Regions from separate parts of the [Clostridium] cellulosi genome, predicted to be linked through region 2. Evidence: riboswitches for the same ligand, from Rfam matches in the RefSeq annotation. Region 2 holds a riboswitch; the other holds the start of a gene.
The links. Region 2 has a riboswitch for thiamine pyrophosphate ahead of V6C21_RS07760 (energy-coupled thiamine transporter ThiT). Riboswitches for the same ligand answer to the same signal wherever they lie in the genome.

Region 1 (7,809 bases), on a different contig from region 2:
GGTAATGAATTGTGCAGGTGTGTTTTGCCTCATTTACACTCTCCATATAGACTGCTGCCCCGCCATAAGTCACATGAGCCATTACCGGAGAATTCACTATCTCCTTTGCCCTCTTTTTATCCATGCTAACACCTCCCAAATTAGTATTTACTCGCAACAGCACTTTTATCTTACGTTTTTGATATTGCCACATAAAAAGCCCGCACGGCTTTTAAGCCGTGCGGGTTTTGCTGCGTATAAGCTCAATAGTTACCCCTTGTATTTAGGAATGATAAACTCTATTTGTTTGCCGACAAATATATATTCATACTGTTTGATAATATTGCTTATCTTCATAGCCCAATCCAAAGGATCGTTTTCAGTGTAGCCATCCGTAGCATATTGGTGTTCAGTATTTCTTTTAAAGTTATACCTTTCAGGATTCCACTTCATTTCATAAAGGGTATCCTGTTCGTACGGATATGGTGTCAAGCCGCAATTGACATAATTTTCAGATATAAATTTTGCACCGCCAAAGATGGCTTTTCTGACAGTATCCCATTCATAATCAACGGCACAATCATATGCGCTTTCAGTGTGACCGTCAAAGGCACAGATTCCAAATAAATTATGATACGTTTTTCCGTTTCTCTCGAAACTTGACATCTTTGATGTTCCGTTGCCTGTTTCAAGCCTTGCATGGGCTATAAGATAGACAGGATTGATCTTATATTCTTTAGCAGCGTCTATGAAATCCTGTGCGTGGCCTTCCAGCACACCGCAGCCTTTGAGCATCGGTTCAAGTTCACTTGCTGTATAGCCCTCCCAGCATTTCAACGACAGGAACTCATATAAACCGCCATTTGCTAGAACCTTATTCGGGTCAATGTTGTCCGTTGTGGCACCGGTACTTACATTAATTATTTCCTGGACAGTGGCGTCGATGTTAACATATTTGACAGTGCCAAACATTTTAAATGTTCTGTTGATAATACACTTATCATTTCCCTGTTTGTCAACAAGAACTGCTTTGATTGTATGCGTTCCTGCCGTTATTTTATCTGCGCTTATAGTGTAAGAAAATCCGCTGTGCTCAAGGTCGGCATAACCGTCGCCTGTGAACTTAACAATTAAGTCATAGCGCTTCGTCATGCTGCTGTTAGATACAGAGGCCAACTTATCGCCATCCATGTAGATATCAACTTTTTCGACACCATAATGGCTCATGGCCCAGCCGCCAACAGTTACATCCCCATAATATGTACCATTTGGATACTCAAGCCAAATCCTGTTCTCAGGGATTTTAATGGTGGTCTCGTTTGACCAAATGGAATTGCCACTGTTGTCGATTTCCTTGACTTTGACCTTATGCGTCCCTATTGACAGATTAGCTGTACTGAAAGTATAGGAAAATCCGCTGTGGTCAAGACCAGTGTATCCGTCTTTTGTGAACTTAACTATTAAGTCATCACGCTTCGTCATGCTGCTGCTCGGCACAGAGCCAACAATTTTATCATCCACATAGATTTCGACGCTTTTGACGCCAAAATGGCTCATGGCCCAGCCGGACACAGTCGCTACAGTCGTCCCGTTGTTTGCAAGGCTCGCAGTCTCAACCCACATCCTATTTTCAGGGATCTTAATGCTGGTCTCGTTTGACCAAATGGAATTGCCACTGTTGTCGATCTCTTTGACTTTGATCTTATGCGTCCCTATCGACAGCTCCTTAGTGCTGAAAGTGTAGGAAAAGCCGCTGTGGTCAAGACCAGTGTATCCGTCCTTAGTAAACTTATTGATTAAGTCATCACGCTTCGTCATGCTGCTGCTCGGCACAGAGCCAACAATTTTATCATCCACATAGATTTCGACGCTTTTGACGCCAAAATGGCTCATGGCCCAGCCGGATACAGTTGCTTCAGTCTTCCCGTTTGCAATGCTCGAGGTTTCGACCCACATCCTATTTTCGGGGATCTTAATGCTTCTCTCGTTTGACCATATAGTATCGCCGAATTTATCAGTTACCTTGACTTTAATCTTATGAGTCCCAATCGACAGCCCATTAGTGCTGAGAGTGTATGTAAAGCCACTGTGATCAAGATCGTCGTAACCATCCTTGGCGAACTTATTTATTAAGTCAGAACGCTTAGTCATTTCGCTGTTCGATACAGAGCCAACCCTTTTATCGTCTACGTAGATTTCAACGCTTTCGACGCCGTATGGGCTCATAGCCCAGCCGGATACAGTCGCTTCAGTTTTTCCGATGTTTATACTGTCTGGGGTCTCAAGCCAAACTTTATCTGGCGGAAGATCCACTGCAAATGTTCTGGTATTTGAGCGCAGCACTCCTCCTTCGTTGTCAATCAGCTCCACTTGTATATTGTGGTTGCCTCTTGACAGTTGGCTTTTACTGACAGTATATGAAAAACCGCTGTGATCAAGATCGATATAACCGTCTTTGCCAAACTTATTGACTATATCATCACGCTTTGTCATGGCGCTGTTCGGTATTGAATCAATCTTTTTGCCGTCCAAATAGATATCAATACTTTTGACGCCATAGAAACTTATAGCCCAACCGACAACAGGTATATCCCCGTTATATGTACCATCCGGATACTCAAGCCAAATCCTATTTGAAGGAATTGAACTTGCAGCCAAAACGACGTTGTTTGACTTATTGGTTATTCCACTTGTTAACGGATGGTCTTGGGTGCCAAAAATAATATATGCCCCTGAAAATGCTGTAGCTAATGCTAAAAACAGCACATATTTGCCAAATTTCTTCCTCATAATTAACCTCCTATTGTTGTCTATTCTTTTTCCCTCCTTTTCAATGAATTTGGTTTTTGGGAATGTCTGATTTGCATTTAAAAACACAAATCATAATTTCCCAAAAACTCTGCTTTTAATTATACAATGGAATCGACAGGTTTCCAAGTATTCATCCCTTTTTTTCATATAGCGGGAAAATTTTTATACAATCCGTCGAATCATGTTGAATAAAAAGGAATCCTTCCATGCAACAAAGACTTACTGACATACTTGCAACGACAATTTTTTGAGTTTTTTCGCCTCTCCGGCAATGTCTTTTGCCGAAATCAGTGCAGAAACAACAGCGATTCCGTTAATACCTATCCCATCAAATGACGTCACGTTTTTTGCATTGATGCCACCGATGGCCACAATAGGCAGCCGGACGCCGGCCCTTATCCTTTTTAATTCCTCCATTGAAACAATATCTGCATCCTTTTTTGTCCCCGTAGCAAATATCGCCCCTACTCCTATGTAATCGGCTCCATCCTCCTGCGCCTTTACCGCCTCTTGCAAATTTGAAACCGAAACGCCTAATATCTTTTCGTCACCGATTATAGAGCGGACTATCCGCGCGGGAATATCCTCTTGACCGACATGGACACCTGCAGCGTCAACCGCCAAAGCGATATCGAGACGGTCATTGATAATTAACGGGATATTGCGGGCGTCGGTAATGCGCTTTATTCTTTTTGCTATATTGTAAAAATCCAAAGATGAAGCCGTTTTCTCCCGTAGTTGTATAAGCGTTGCGCCGCCTTCAATCGCCTGCTCGACTGCTTCTTCCAGTGTCGGCGTGCTCATAAGCGTCCTATCAGTAACCAAATAGAGTCTGTAGTCAATCTCTGGTTTCATAAATCTTCGCCCTTTCCATTAATGTTTCGGCGTCCATGAGGCTTACAGCATCAATAATTGCTATGTGAAAACTGCCGGTCCCTACTTTGCCGGCCTTTTCTTCTGCAATTTCGCCTGCTATGCCCATACATAGCGCACCGCCGGCCGCCGCAACCATCGGGTCTTTCGTAACTCCGCTGAAAGCCCCCACAAGTGAAGTACACATACATCCCGTTCCTGTCACGCTGGCAAGCAGCCTTGTGCCGTTTTTAATCATAATAGTTCGGTGCCCGTCTGATATGATATCCGTTTCACCTGTGGCTGCCACTGTACAGCCATATTTTCGCGCTGCTGTCTTTACAATGGTGCAGGCAGCTTCAAGCCCGCTGCTCATATCTGCGTCTGAAGCGTCAACACCTTTTGTTGAAGCTTCAAACCCTGCGATATACCGTATCTCCGATATATTACCCCGCAGGACACTAATTTTTACCTCATGCAAAATGCGTTCCACCGTCTGGTTCCGCAATTTCGAAGCCCCTACTCCTACCGGATCAAGCACAACAGGAATTTTAAGTTCATTGGCCTTTTTCCCTGCGGCAAGCATGGACTGAATTGTTTGCTCTGCCAACGTACCGGTATTTAGCACAAGGGCTGAAGAAATTGATGTAATCTCCGCTGACTCTCTGATATCATCGGCCATGATCGGAGATGCACCAATTGCCAGCGTTATATTGGCACAGTCGTTGACCGTGACATAATTTGTGATATGATTGACCAGCGGCTTTTGTGAGCGCACCGCTTTCAGCGCATCTCCGATTTTTTCAACCCATTCTCTTTCCATTACAGTACCTCCTGCCCTTCTTTCCTTTCTTGCCTTTGCCCGCGCAATTCAATATTTCTACATCCACCCAATACCTTGTTCATAGTATTTACAGCGCACATTTTGCCGCACATGGAGCAACTATGCCTGTCCTTCGGCGGAACGCTTTCGAAATATGCCCGCGCCTTCTCACCGTCGATAGAAAGCCGGAATATCTCCTCCCAATCAAGCTTTCTGCGGGCTTCGCTGATTTTAAAGTCGGCTTCGCGAGCGCCCCTTACTCCCTTAGCAATGTCAGCGGCGTGCGCCGCAATGCGGGAAGCGATAATCCCTTCTTTGACGTCATCGAGATCAGGCAGGCGCAGATGCTCGGCAGGCGTCACATAACACAAAAAGTCTGCGCCGTTTGCCGCCGCAATCGCACCGCCGATAGCCGCCGTAATATGGTCATAACCGGGCGCGATATCCGTGACAAGCGGCCCGAGGACATAGTATGGGGCACCGTGGCAAAGACGCTTCTCGAGTTTCATGTTGGCGGCTATCTCATCCAATGCCATGTGTCCCGGCCCTTCCACCAAGACCTGCACGCCGCGTTCCCATGCCCGGAGCGTCAGATTCCCTATTTCGGTGAGCTCGGCGATCTGTGAAGCGTCTGTTGAATCCGCTATGCTGCCGGGGCGGAGTGCGTCACCTAAACTGATGGTCACGTCGTATTCCCGAAGTATATCGAGAAGTTCATCGTAATGCTCATAAAAAGGATTTTCATTGCCTGTCAGCTTCATCCACGCGAACAGTAGAGATCCGCCGCGTGACACGATATTCATTTGTCGTCCCTCCCGCAGGAATACCTCTACAGACCGGCGGTTAAGGCCGGCATGGATTGTCATAAAGTCCACTCCCGACTCTGCGTGAATGCGCACAATGTTCAGAAAATCCTGCGCGGTGATATCCTTTAATTCTTTTTCAAAATATCCGATGGCGTCATAAACGGGAACAGTGCCGATCATCGCCGGGGATGTCTCAATCAGCTTTTGGCGAAATTCCTGCGTTTTGCCATAGTTGCTGAGGTCCATAATCGCTTCTGCGCCGAACTTCTCTGCGAGCCTTACCTTTTCCATTTCCCTTTCATAGTCGGCACAGTCGCCGGAAATACCGAGGTTCACGTTGATTTTTGTCCGCAGGCCGCTGCCTATGCCATGGGGATGCAGGGCTGTGTGCCGGATATTTGCCGGAATTGCCACTTTGCCGGACGCTACGAGCTGCATCAATTCCTTTTCTTCAATGCCTTCATCTGCTGCCACCTGGGCAAGCTCTTTGGTGACATAACCGTTTCGGGCCGCCTCCATCTGTGTTTTATATTTCATTTGACAGTTCCTCCCTTTGTAATCCGTTTCTATATAGATCATAAAAATGATGAGTGGGGCCGCAGCCTTTGCCGATTGGAAGAGCATGCCGAATAGCGGTGGTGACATATTCTTTCGCTCTTTTGACCGCCTCTTCCAGATTAAAGCCCAGGGCAAGATTAGAAGCAATAGCGGAGGAATATGTGCAGCCTGTGCCGTGGGTGTTTTTAGTGTCAATGCGCTTCGCACTGAAATGGGTAAACTTATTGCCGTCAAAAAGAATGTCCAAAGCATCGCCCTTTGCATGGCCTCCCTTTACCAACACAGCCTTTGCACCCATCGCCGCTATCTTTTCGGCGGCATGTTCCATATCCCTGTCGCTTTGAATCTTCATTCCAGTAATCATTTCAGCTTCCGGAATATTTGGAGTCAGCAGGTCCGCCAAAGGCAATATCTCTCTGATGAGGGTATCAACTGAATCCGGCTGCATAAGGGGGCAGCCGTTTTTCGCAGCCATAACTGGGTCAATCACTACATTTCGGGGCTTATACTCCCTGAGTTTGCGCGCTACCGCTTCCATGCAAGCGGATTGAGACAGCATGCCCACCTTGACGGCATCGACACCGATATCCTCAAAAACAGCATCAATCTGGTTTTCAATTGCCTCCGGCGAAAGGTCATAAGCTCTGATGACGCGGAAAGTGTTTTCCGCGACCACAGATACTATTACACTCATGCCATAAACGCCATGTGCAGCAAAGGTTTTAAGGTCGGCTTGAACGCCTGCACCGCCGCTGCAATCAGAACCTGCAATCGTCAAAACTTTTTTCATTTCTATCACCTTTCCTTTAATAAAAAAGTGCTTTCCTCTGCGGAAAGCACTCTAACATCACTCAATAATGCCTGCTTCCCTACGCCAGTGTTAACTGACAGGTTCAATGGGTCAGGTTCTACCTTCTCAACTCTTCCGAGTCCCCCCGCAGTTTGCCTTTATTCAATTTTATTTGGGTAATAAAAAAGTGCTTTCCTCTGCGGAAAGCACTCTGACATCATCTTAATAATGCCTGCTTCCCTACACCAGTGTTAACTGACAGGTTCAATGGGTCAGGTTCTACCTTCTCAACTCTTCCGAGTCCCCCCGCAGTTTGCCTTTATTCAATTTTATTTGGGTAATAAAAAAGCGCTCTCCTCCGCGGAAAGCACTCTGACATCATCTTAATAATGCCTGCTTCCCTACACCAGTGTTAACTGACAGGTTCAATGGGTCAGGTTCTACCTTCTCAACTCTTTCGAGTCCCCCCGCAGTTTATTTGAGTATAACATTTCAAAGCAAGGAAGTCAATTGTTTTGGCTTATCACGCATATACATCAAGAGAAATATGTTATATTTCAACAAAATTTCGGTGTCATCAGACAATATCACTAATTTTATGAATAAACACACTGTATATTTATTCAACATTTTACTTAGCATTTATTGTTTATACAACAGATTTTTGCTATACTAATTAAAAAATCAAGGTGGAGCCAATGAAAGGAATCTTTTCTGTTAAACCAATTTCCGATCTTTTAAATGAGACAAAAAGTGAGAAATCCCTCAAAAAGGTACTGAGCCCATTTGAACTGATAATGTTCGGAATAGGGGCAATTGTCGGCACTGGCATATTTGTAATTACTGGTCTGGCGGCGGCTAATTATTCCGGGCCGGCTCTTTTTATCTCTTTCATTTTAGCCGCTATCGTCTGCGGACTGGCAGCATTGACATACGCAGAGTTTGCTTCTTCCGTGCCAGTTTCCGGAAGCGCATACACTTATGCTTATGTTTCGCTTGGCGAAATATGGGCCTGGATAATCGGCTGGGACCTGATACTTGAGTATACCGTCGCAATCGGCTCTGTAGCTATAGGTTGGTCGGGATATATCACGCAGCTTCTCTCAAATATCGGAATAAACCTGCCTGCAGCTCTTGTAAATCCACCAGCGGCAGGCGGCATAGTAAACCTGCCGGCAATAATTATCATT
Region 2 (7,809 bases):
GATAAAAAGGTGCGGCATAAAGCTGAAACTTAAAGAAATTATGATGAAACCGCTGCTGCCGTCTTTAGTTCTCGCGATATCACTTGCTGTGGTCTACTATATGACATATAGAACATTGGGCCTTATTTATGCAACGGTTTTGAGCCTTGCTGTTGGCCTCATTCTGTATCTGACAGTAATGTTCACGACAAAAACAATTGAAAAGGAAGACCTGGATATGATTCCAGGTGGGAAAAAGATTATTAAAATCCTTGAAAAGCTGCATTTCATAGATACTAAGGGCACTATTAAAACATATTAGTAAATTGAAACTGAATAGAAATTCTGCCATTTAGAATTTTGATATATTTCATAAAAAACTAAAATAAACCCGAATTTAAGCAAAAAACAAGCAGTAAATCATAGTTTCACAAAAAAGCATGGGCCGACATACGCTGTTATTGCATAAAAAGGCGTGGAGGTAGGTGTATGAATATGAATGACAGCATGAACGATGTAAAAATTATGTCAGATATAATGCGTATGCCGGATGAAGATTCAATGGATGAAGATATGCGCCGCTTCATGGCGGATGGATACATAATGGGGAAAACCTGCTTTGGAAGCGATTCCACACAGTATGCAGACAGATTAATGGAATTTGTAAACGATGAGTTTTCAGATTATCTTTATTACATTCAGCTGTCAAAAAGAGCGCCGACACAGTCGGCAAGGCGCATATTTAGGCAATTTTCAGAAGATGAGATTGGTCATGCGAGAAGATTTGCCGCGGCATATTTTTTGATTACAGGAAAAAGGTATTTCCCCACAAGGAATTCGGTCGAACCAGTTGTTGTTCCGCCCTTATACATACAGGCGCTGCGCCAGCGTTATCTCGCCGAATCGCGTGACGCGGTAAAATACCGTCTGTTTTCGCAGCATACAAGGGATCTGTGTTTAAAGAAAATCGCTGTTGATACAAGTGAAGATGAAAGAAAACACGCCCAGAAGCTAATGGAGCTGCTGCAGACGGTTTGACTTAGGCAAATGGCATTGTAGTTTGACAAGGCAGTGGTAATGGAGTATAATATAACAAAACTTAATAGGGGTGCTGACGGATGTCGGCTGAGAGGGAATATGAGTATTCCCAACCCATGAACCTGATCCGGATAATGCCGGCGTAGGGAGCTGCTTTGTAGTGAATTATTGCCGCGCCGGGTTTCCGGCACGGCAATTTTTTATAGGGAGAAATGGGAAATGAACCAAAAAACTTTAAGACTTGTTGAAACTGGTGTCCTTATCGCATTAGCTATTGCCCTTAGCAATGTCAAACTGTATCACATGCCATACGGAGGCTCGGTTACATTGTGCAGCATGCTGCCTGTAATGCTCATTTCGTATCGCCATGGGGTGAAGTGGGGCTTAGGCAGTGCTTTCGCATATTCGCTTGTACATATGTTTATTAGCATGTTTGTTTATGGAGATTTGCTTTCATGGGGTCTTACCGCACAAGCACTGATAGCCAGCATATTTCTTGATTATGTGCTTGCTTTTACAAGCCTCGGACTTGCCGGCATATTTGGAACAAAGTTATGGCAGTACATGGGCGGAATGAGTTTTGCGGTTGCGCTCCGTTATCTTTTCCACGTCATATCGGGTGTAGCTATTTTCGGCTCAGCACTCCCGGAAAACTTCTCAAACCCGCTTATATATTCTATTGTGTATAATTCGTTTTTAATTCCGGAGCTTGCGCTTTGCCTTATAATGGGAGCCCTGCTTTATGTTCCCCTCAAAAAATATATCAGTATAACTAAAAATGTATGATATATGGGAAAAAATAAAGAGCACCGGCATAATTGAAACTATGCCGGTGCTTTCTGTATGCAATATCGATTAAAGTTATCAATTGAAACTCTTTACTAATTTTTTTATACCTTCAATAGTTCGATTCGCATATTCCTCGCTGTGTGAATATGCTTTTTTGGGATATTCAATCAGCATACCTTTGGCCCCTGTAGTAGTGGCCCAGGCGCTGAAGTATCCGTGATTGGAACTTGTGAAGTTGCGCTGACTAGTGATTTTCAAACTGTCTTTAAAGTATTTCGCCAAAGAAGCGTCACCAATAAACATATTGCCCCATCCGTGACAGTCTATAACCACGTCTGGATTCAGTGACTCGACTAATTCTTTGAGTGCCTGCGTTTCTGGGGTGGCGAAGGGTTTCTTTAGGGTGTGATTGCGCTTTTGGTTGTAAACTTTAAAGCAGTAGTCAAAATCCCTGTTCATATCAACCCCTAATGAGACTTGGCATCTGCCGATACCGTTGTTTGTTTTGCCGTTTGATAGACCGTCCGGATTTAAAGAAGAGATTATATATAACTCTGTATTGCCAAGTTTGTCTCTGTTGTTTTTAAAATAGTCTGCTATCTGGTTGCCGATTTTGACGAGGACTTGTCCGTCTTTTGGGGCCAAATCTTCATAGCCGTGAATTTCAAAACCCATTAATACTTTGTGCTTTGCCACATTTGTCGGAGATATTTTAGTACATACCAAATCTGCGCCTAACCCGCTTTTGCCGTAAACAATTTGCCCATAATCCTCAATTGAAGTGTCCTGTGTGAGAATGGTCTTAGGAGTATACTCCAATGTACTTGTCTGAACCTTTTTGTTTGGCTTTTCCCCGGTTGATTCAAGCGGATATAATAGGAAGCAGACAATGATAGCGGACACAACCACTATTCCAAATGAAAAAAAGGATTTATATAAAGACATTGAATCATACCTTTGTTAAAAATTTTCCTGTAAGATTAATATAATTTTATCAGTAAAATGTTGTTCTGACAATATGAAGTATTAAAAATAATTACCGAATTATCCCGAATTTTGATTGTTAAATGTCTAAATCTGTCCATTTGCAAAACAATTACTGCGGCGGACAGCATACGCTGCATGGAGTATAGCCTGCCGCTTTTGCCTCTTTGAGTGAGATTTTTATTTTACTTCGCTTTAAGTATCTGCATCCTGAACAGTGATATTTTTTCCCGGTTTTCGTTATATAGACAATGGTTGATTTCTTATCTTCTGATTTTTTGGAACTTTTTTTGGTAGACTTGTTGCTTTGATCGGCTGAATTAGTGGTTTTCTTGTATTCTGAAGACGAAGTGTTTGATACAGTTGTATTGTCATTTGAAGTATCGGTTTGTGTATATAAGAAACCGGCGGATGATGTGTTTGAAGATTCTTCACTATATGTAGTATTATACGATATGTCCGAACTATAAGCTGAATCGTATAATGAACTGCTGCTGTTCGTTGAAATATCCGAACTACAGGACGTTAAAACAAATAAACTAAGAATCAAAGCAGACAGGATAACAGAAATTCCTTTTTTCATATTTGTACCTCCCGTCACTGACATATTACAACAGCAATATTGCGTAAAATGTCAAAAAAGGAGATACAAGCAGGTTTTAAATAAGAAAGTTTACAATTTGTTTTGCATTTATCTATTTTTATGTTATACAATTAAGTTGTTGATTTACTTCAACGTTAAAATATGAATTAGAATTTATTTATCTTAATACTGCATAAGGAGCAGAAAATTGTTTGGATATTTAAGGCCCTATAAGCCTGAGCTGAAAGTAAAAGACTATTCGATATATAAGGCCGTTTACTGTGGATTGTGCAATACACTTGGTAAACGGTATGGTTTCATTGCCCGTAATATTCTGACCTATGACGCAACGCTGATGTGCATAATTGACATGTCGAGAGGCAGCGCCTGCAAAGGTTTCAGAAGCGGAAGATGCCCGGTAAAACCGTATAAAAAATGTGATTTTGCAAACGAAAATGAGGCATTGGAATATTGGGCGGATGTCAGCGTCATACTCGCCTTTTATAAAGTGCTGGATAACTACAAGGACGGCGGATTTTTAAAGAAAGCTGCTATTCTGACTATCCTGCCCGTGATGAAGCACCTGTTCAAAAAAGCGGCGAAAAACAACCCATTCGCCGCTCAATGCGCGAAAGAATATATTAAAGCGCAGACAGCCGTAGAAGAAAAGAATACGCGTTCGGTTGACGAGGCGGCCCAGCCAACTGCTGAATTAATGTCAAAGCTTTTGTCGAAGAATGCGCAGAATGAAACTGAAAGGCGCGTGCTCGACCGAGCGGGGTATTTTATCGGGCGATGGATATATTTTGCCGACGCGGCGGATGACTTAAAAGACGATAAAAAAAGCGGCGCATATAACCCATTTGCCGCTCAGGAATACAGCGAGGGCATGAAAATCGCCGAACGTCTTTTAAATTCATGTATATTTGAAATTGGAAATGCAATTTCACTCCTGCAGGCTAACAGATTTGGTGAAATCATAAATAATGTAGTTTATTTGGGGCTTCCAAAGGTTAAAGAAGCTATTTTGTCTGGATTGGATAAGAAGGAGCGTATAAAGCGTTTCCCGGCTGTTTATAGAATTTGAAATTATTAATTGACAACAAGTTTGATACATTGGATAATATAATTATGTTTTGTTCATAGATTAAAGATTTAAAAATAAGGAGTTATAAATGGATCCATATAAAGTATTAGGAGTATCACCTGATGCAAGCGATGAAGAAATAAAAGCTGCATATAGGGCTCTTGCAAAAAAGTATCACCCTGATGCATACGCTAATAATCCACTGGCGGATCTTGCCGCGGAAAAAATGAAAGAGATTAATATGGCGTATGATCAGATTATGAAAATGCGCAAAAACGGTGGGAACAGTGGTTATTCCGGAGGTTATAACGACTACTCAAGCTCAGGTTCATATTCTTCCGGTGGATATACAAACAGCAGTTTCCCCAATATAAGGGAGCTTATAAACGCTGGAAGACTGGCTGAAGCGGAAGCAGCACTGAACGCTGTACCTCCGGCTTCGCGAAACGCAGAATGGCATTTTTTACGCGGTTGTGTGCTTTATAGATTCGGATGGGTCAATGAAGCATATCTCGAATTCCAAAATGCCGTGCAGATGGACGGAGGAAACGGTGAGTACCGCGAGGCCTTTGAAAGAATCCGACAGCAGATGAACGGAGGTTTCAATCCGTACGGCGGGTACTATCCCGGAGGAATGCAGAATTCTGGCTGTACCGCCTGTGACCTCTGCGCCGGATTAGCCTGTGCCGACTGTCTGTGCAACGGGGGCTGTTGATAATTGGAAAAGAAAATTACAACTTTTTCGATTGCGCTTGGCGGCATTCTGGCAGCGTTATCGGTAGCGCTGATGTTTTTGACTGCGCTTTTCCCGATTGCAGAATTTGTTTTTCCCGGTATGGCAGGTATCCTGCTTATTGCCGCCGTTTTTGAAATGGGCGAAAAGCGGGCATTCCTCATTTTTGCCGCGGTCGGAATCCTGTCTCTGCTGCTGCCTATAGAAAAAAGCTCGGCAGTGTATTATATACTCTTTTTGGGTCATTATCCGATTGTAAAAAGTTATATTGAAAGGATTCAGAACAATGTTATAAAATGGGCAGTGAAAGTTGTATTTTTCAATATCTGCTGCGCTTTGACACTGCTAATTTCAGTTTTCCTGCTGAACTTTGATGTCAACGCACTCAAATACGGTTTGCTTCTAACGATAATCTTGTTCAATGTGACTTTTATAATTTACGATATTGCAGTTTCAAAAATTATTGTTTTATATAGTTCAAAAATCAGAAAATTAATAAAGAGGCACTGAATAATATAAAAGGATAGGGGCCTTAGCGTATTTTTTAGCTGAGGTCCCTATCCTTATTTATGCAGTTTAGTCGGGTCTTAAAATTAAGCCTATTAAATCTAAGAGTTATATACGAATTCTTCTGGTTTTTCACCCATTCCGAAATAATAGAGAATAGCTTCAGCAATACGCTTACTCGCGCGGCCGTCACCGTAAGGATTGACTGCGTGAGACATTTTTTTATAGGCGCTTGTGCTTGTCAGCAGTTCTGCTGACAACGAGTAGATATTATCTTTTTCTATGCCGGCTATTCTGACTGTGTCGGCGTCTATCGCCTCAGGCCGTTCTGTCTCATTACGCATGACAATTACAGGTTTGCCCAAAGCAGGTGCTTCTTCTTGAAGCCCTCCGCTGTCTGTCAAAACGATGTATGAGTGCGCAATAAGATTGTGCATGTCTTCAACGCAGAGCGGCTCACACAATATAACATTTTGGATATTGCTAAGCATGGAGTACACTGTTTTTTGTACCGAAGGGTTTAAATGCACAGGATAAACGATTTTTACGTCTGGAAAATCTTCCGCAAGACGCTTTACCGCGGCACAGATGTTTTCAAGTGGGAGACCGAGGTTTTCACGCCTGTGCGCGGTGACGAGGACGATACGGTTTTTGCAGTCATGCAAGCTTTGGAGCGAAGATGATTTGAATTTATAGTCTTTTTTTACTGTCAATTTGATGGCGTCTATTACAGTATTGCCACAAACGAACACATTATCTGTTATGTTTTCACGCAGAAGATTTTCTTTATTTCTTTGTGTAGGAGCAAAGTGAAGAGTTGAAATATGCGAAGTCAGCCTCCGGTTTATTTCTTCCGGGAAAGGTGAATAAATATTATATGTTCGCAGCCCCGCTTCGACATGCCCCACAGGTATCTTAGCATAAAAAGCCGAGAGCGCCGCAGCAAAAGTTGTTGTTGTGTCCCCGTGAACAAGGACGAGGTCAGGGCGTTCTTCTGAAAGAATCTTGTCCAAACCATGCAGTACGCTGCTGGTTATATGAGATAGGCTCTGCGAAGGCTTCATAATGTCGAGGTCAAAGTCGGGCTTTATATTAAAAATCGAGAGAACCTGGTCAAGCATCTGCCTGTGCTGGGCGGTTACACAGATTTTAACGTCAAAGTGTCCGTCATTATTCAGTTCGAGGGCAAGAGGCGCCATTTTGATGGCTTCCGGTCGTGTGCCGAAAACCAGCATGACTTTTATTTTTTTCATCAGTGTCCTCCGTCATTCAAGTGCTTGGAGCCATTTAATTATTACAATTATACCACAGCGGCTGGCAGTATAAAACGGACATTCCAAAATATACCGTAATAAAACCTGTCCTCTTTTGCATATAATTTGCAAAGGAGGGATGTATTGTGAATGAAAGCCCCAATCGCGTCCGACCGAGGCTGAGTGACATTAGAAACAGCAGGACTGTCAAAAAGAAAGGCGGATTTTTTCTCACAGGGGCCCAAACGGTAATTTGCATAATATGCCTGATAACGGCGTTTGCATTAAAAACTTATGGCGGTGAGTATTATCAGTCTGCAAGGGCTTTTGCAAAAGACGCATATAACAATAGTATCAAGAAAGAAGATATAACCGAAGCGCTCAAATCTATCAGCGGGGATTTTCCAAGTGCCGAGGAAGTATTTAAAAATCAAGCCTCGTCCACTGCTAATTCATCAAAATCCACGTCATCAAAAACTGAATCAAGTTCAGATATGAACAGTTCATCAAATGCAACTACATCGTCTGATGTAGGCGACGATAATTCGGCTGATGCCGCGGCAGCTATAAAAACCGGTTTAAAACCACAGACACTGTCTTATCAGGGGGAAGGGGACCAGCCATTAGAAATAACAAAGGTCCTTTCCGGCAGCCCGCCAGTGGAAAAGACGATAAGTATGACACCGTATAAGTTGTCTGTCAAACCGGTTGAGCCGGTTAAAGGCAATATATCATCTAAATTCGGCAACAGGATTAACCCTATCACTAACGCACAGAGTTTTCATACGGGTATTGATATTGCTGCCCCATCCGGCACACCGATAGAGGCTGCATATGATGGAGTAGTTGAGAAAAC

Region 1: another riboswitch for thiamine pyrophosphate. It lies ahead of thiD (bifunctional hydroxymethylpyrimidine kinase/phosphomethylpyrimidine kinase); the one in region 2 lies ahead of V6C21_RS07760 (energy-coupled thiamine transporter ThiT).

What each region holds. Positions count from the first base shown of each region.
Region 1 covers NZ_JBAIZF010000004.1:29,327-37,135, forward strand. Annotated here, with positions in the region: gene V6C21_RS01625 (H-type small acid-soluble spore protein) at 1-124, opposite strand, end outside; gene V6C21_RS01630 (glucosaminidase domain-containing protein) at 250-2,769, opposite strand; gene thiE (thiamine phosphate synthase) at 3,010-3,645, opposite strand; gene thiM (hydroxyethylthiazole kinase) at 3,629-4,465, opposite strand; gene thiC (phosphomethylpyrimidine synthase ThiC) at 4,465-5,808, opposite strand; gene thiD (bifunctional hydroxymethylpyrimidine kinase/phosphomethylpyrimidine kinase) at 5,798-6,619, opposite strand; TPP riboswitch at 6,678-6,776, opposite strand; gene V6C21_RS01655 (amino acid permease) at 7,318-7,809, shown strand, end outside.
Region 2 covers NZ_JBAIZF010000025.1:46,907-54,715, reverse strand. Annotated here, with positions in the region: gene V6C21_RS07770 (putative polysaccharide biosynthesis protein) at 1-301, shown strand, start outside; gene V6C21_RS07765 (ferritin-like domain-containing protein) at 469-1,017, shown strand; TPP riboswitch at 1,074-1,183, shown strand; gene V6C21_RS07760 (energy-coupled thiamine transporter ThiT) at 1,237-1,803, shown strand; gene V6C21_RS07755 (M14 family zinc carboxypeptidase) at 1,882-2,709, opposite strand; gene V6C21_RS07750 (hypothetical protein) at 2,903-3,373, opposite strand; gene V6C21_RS07745 (DUF5685 family protein) at 3,582-4,460, shown strand; gene V6C21_RS07740 (J domain-containing protein) at 4,549-5,175, shown strand; gene V6C21_RS07735 (hypothetical protein) at 5,179-5,703, shown strand; gene wecB (non-hydrolyzing UDP-N-acetylglucosamine 2-epimerase) at 5,802-6,953, opposite strand; gene V6C21_RS07725 (M23 family metallopeptidase) at 7,100-7,809, shown strand, end outside.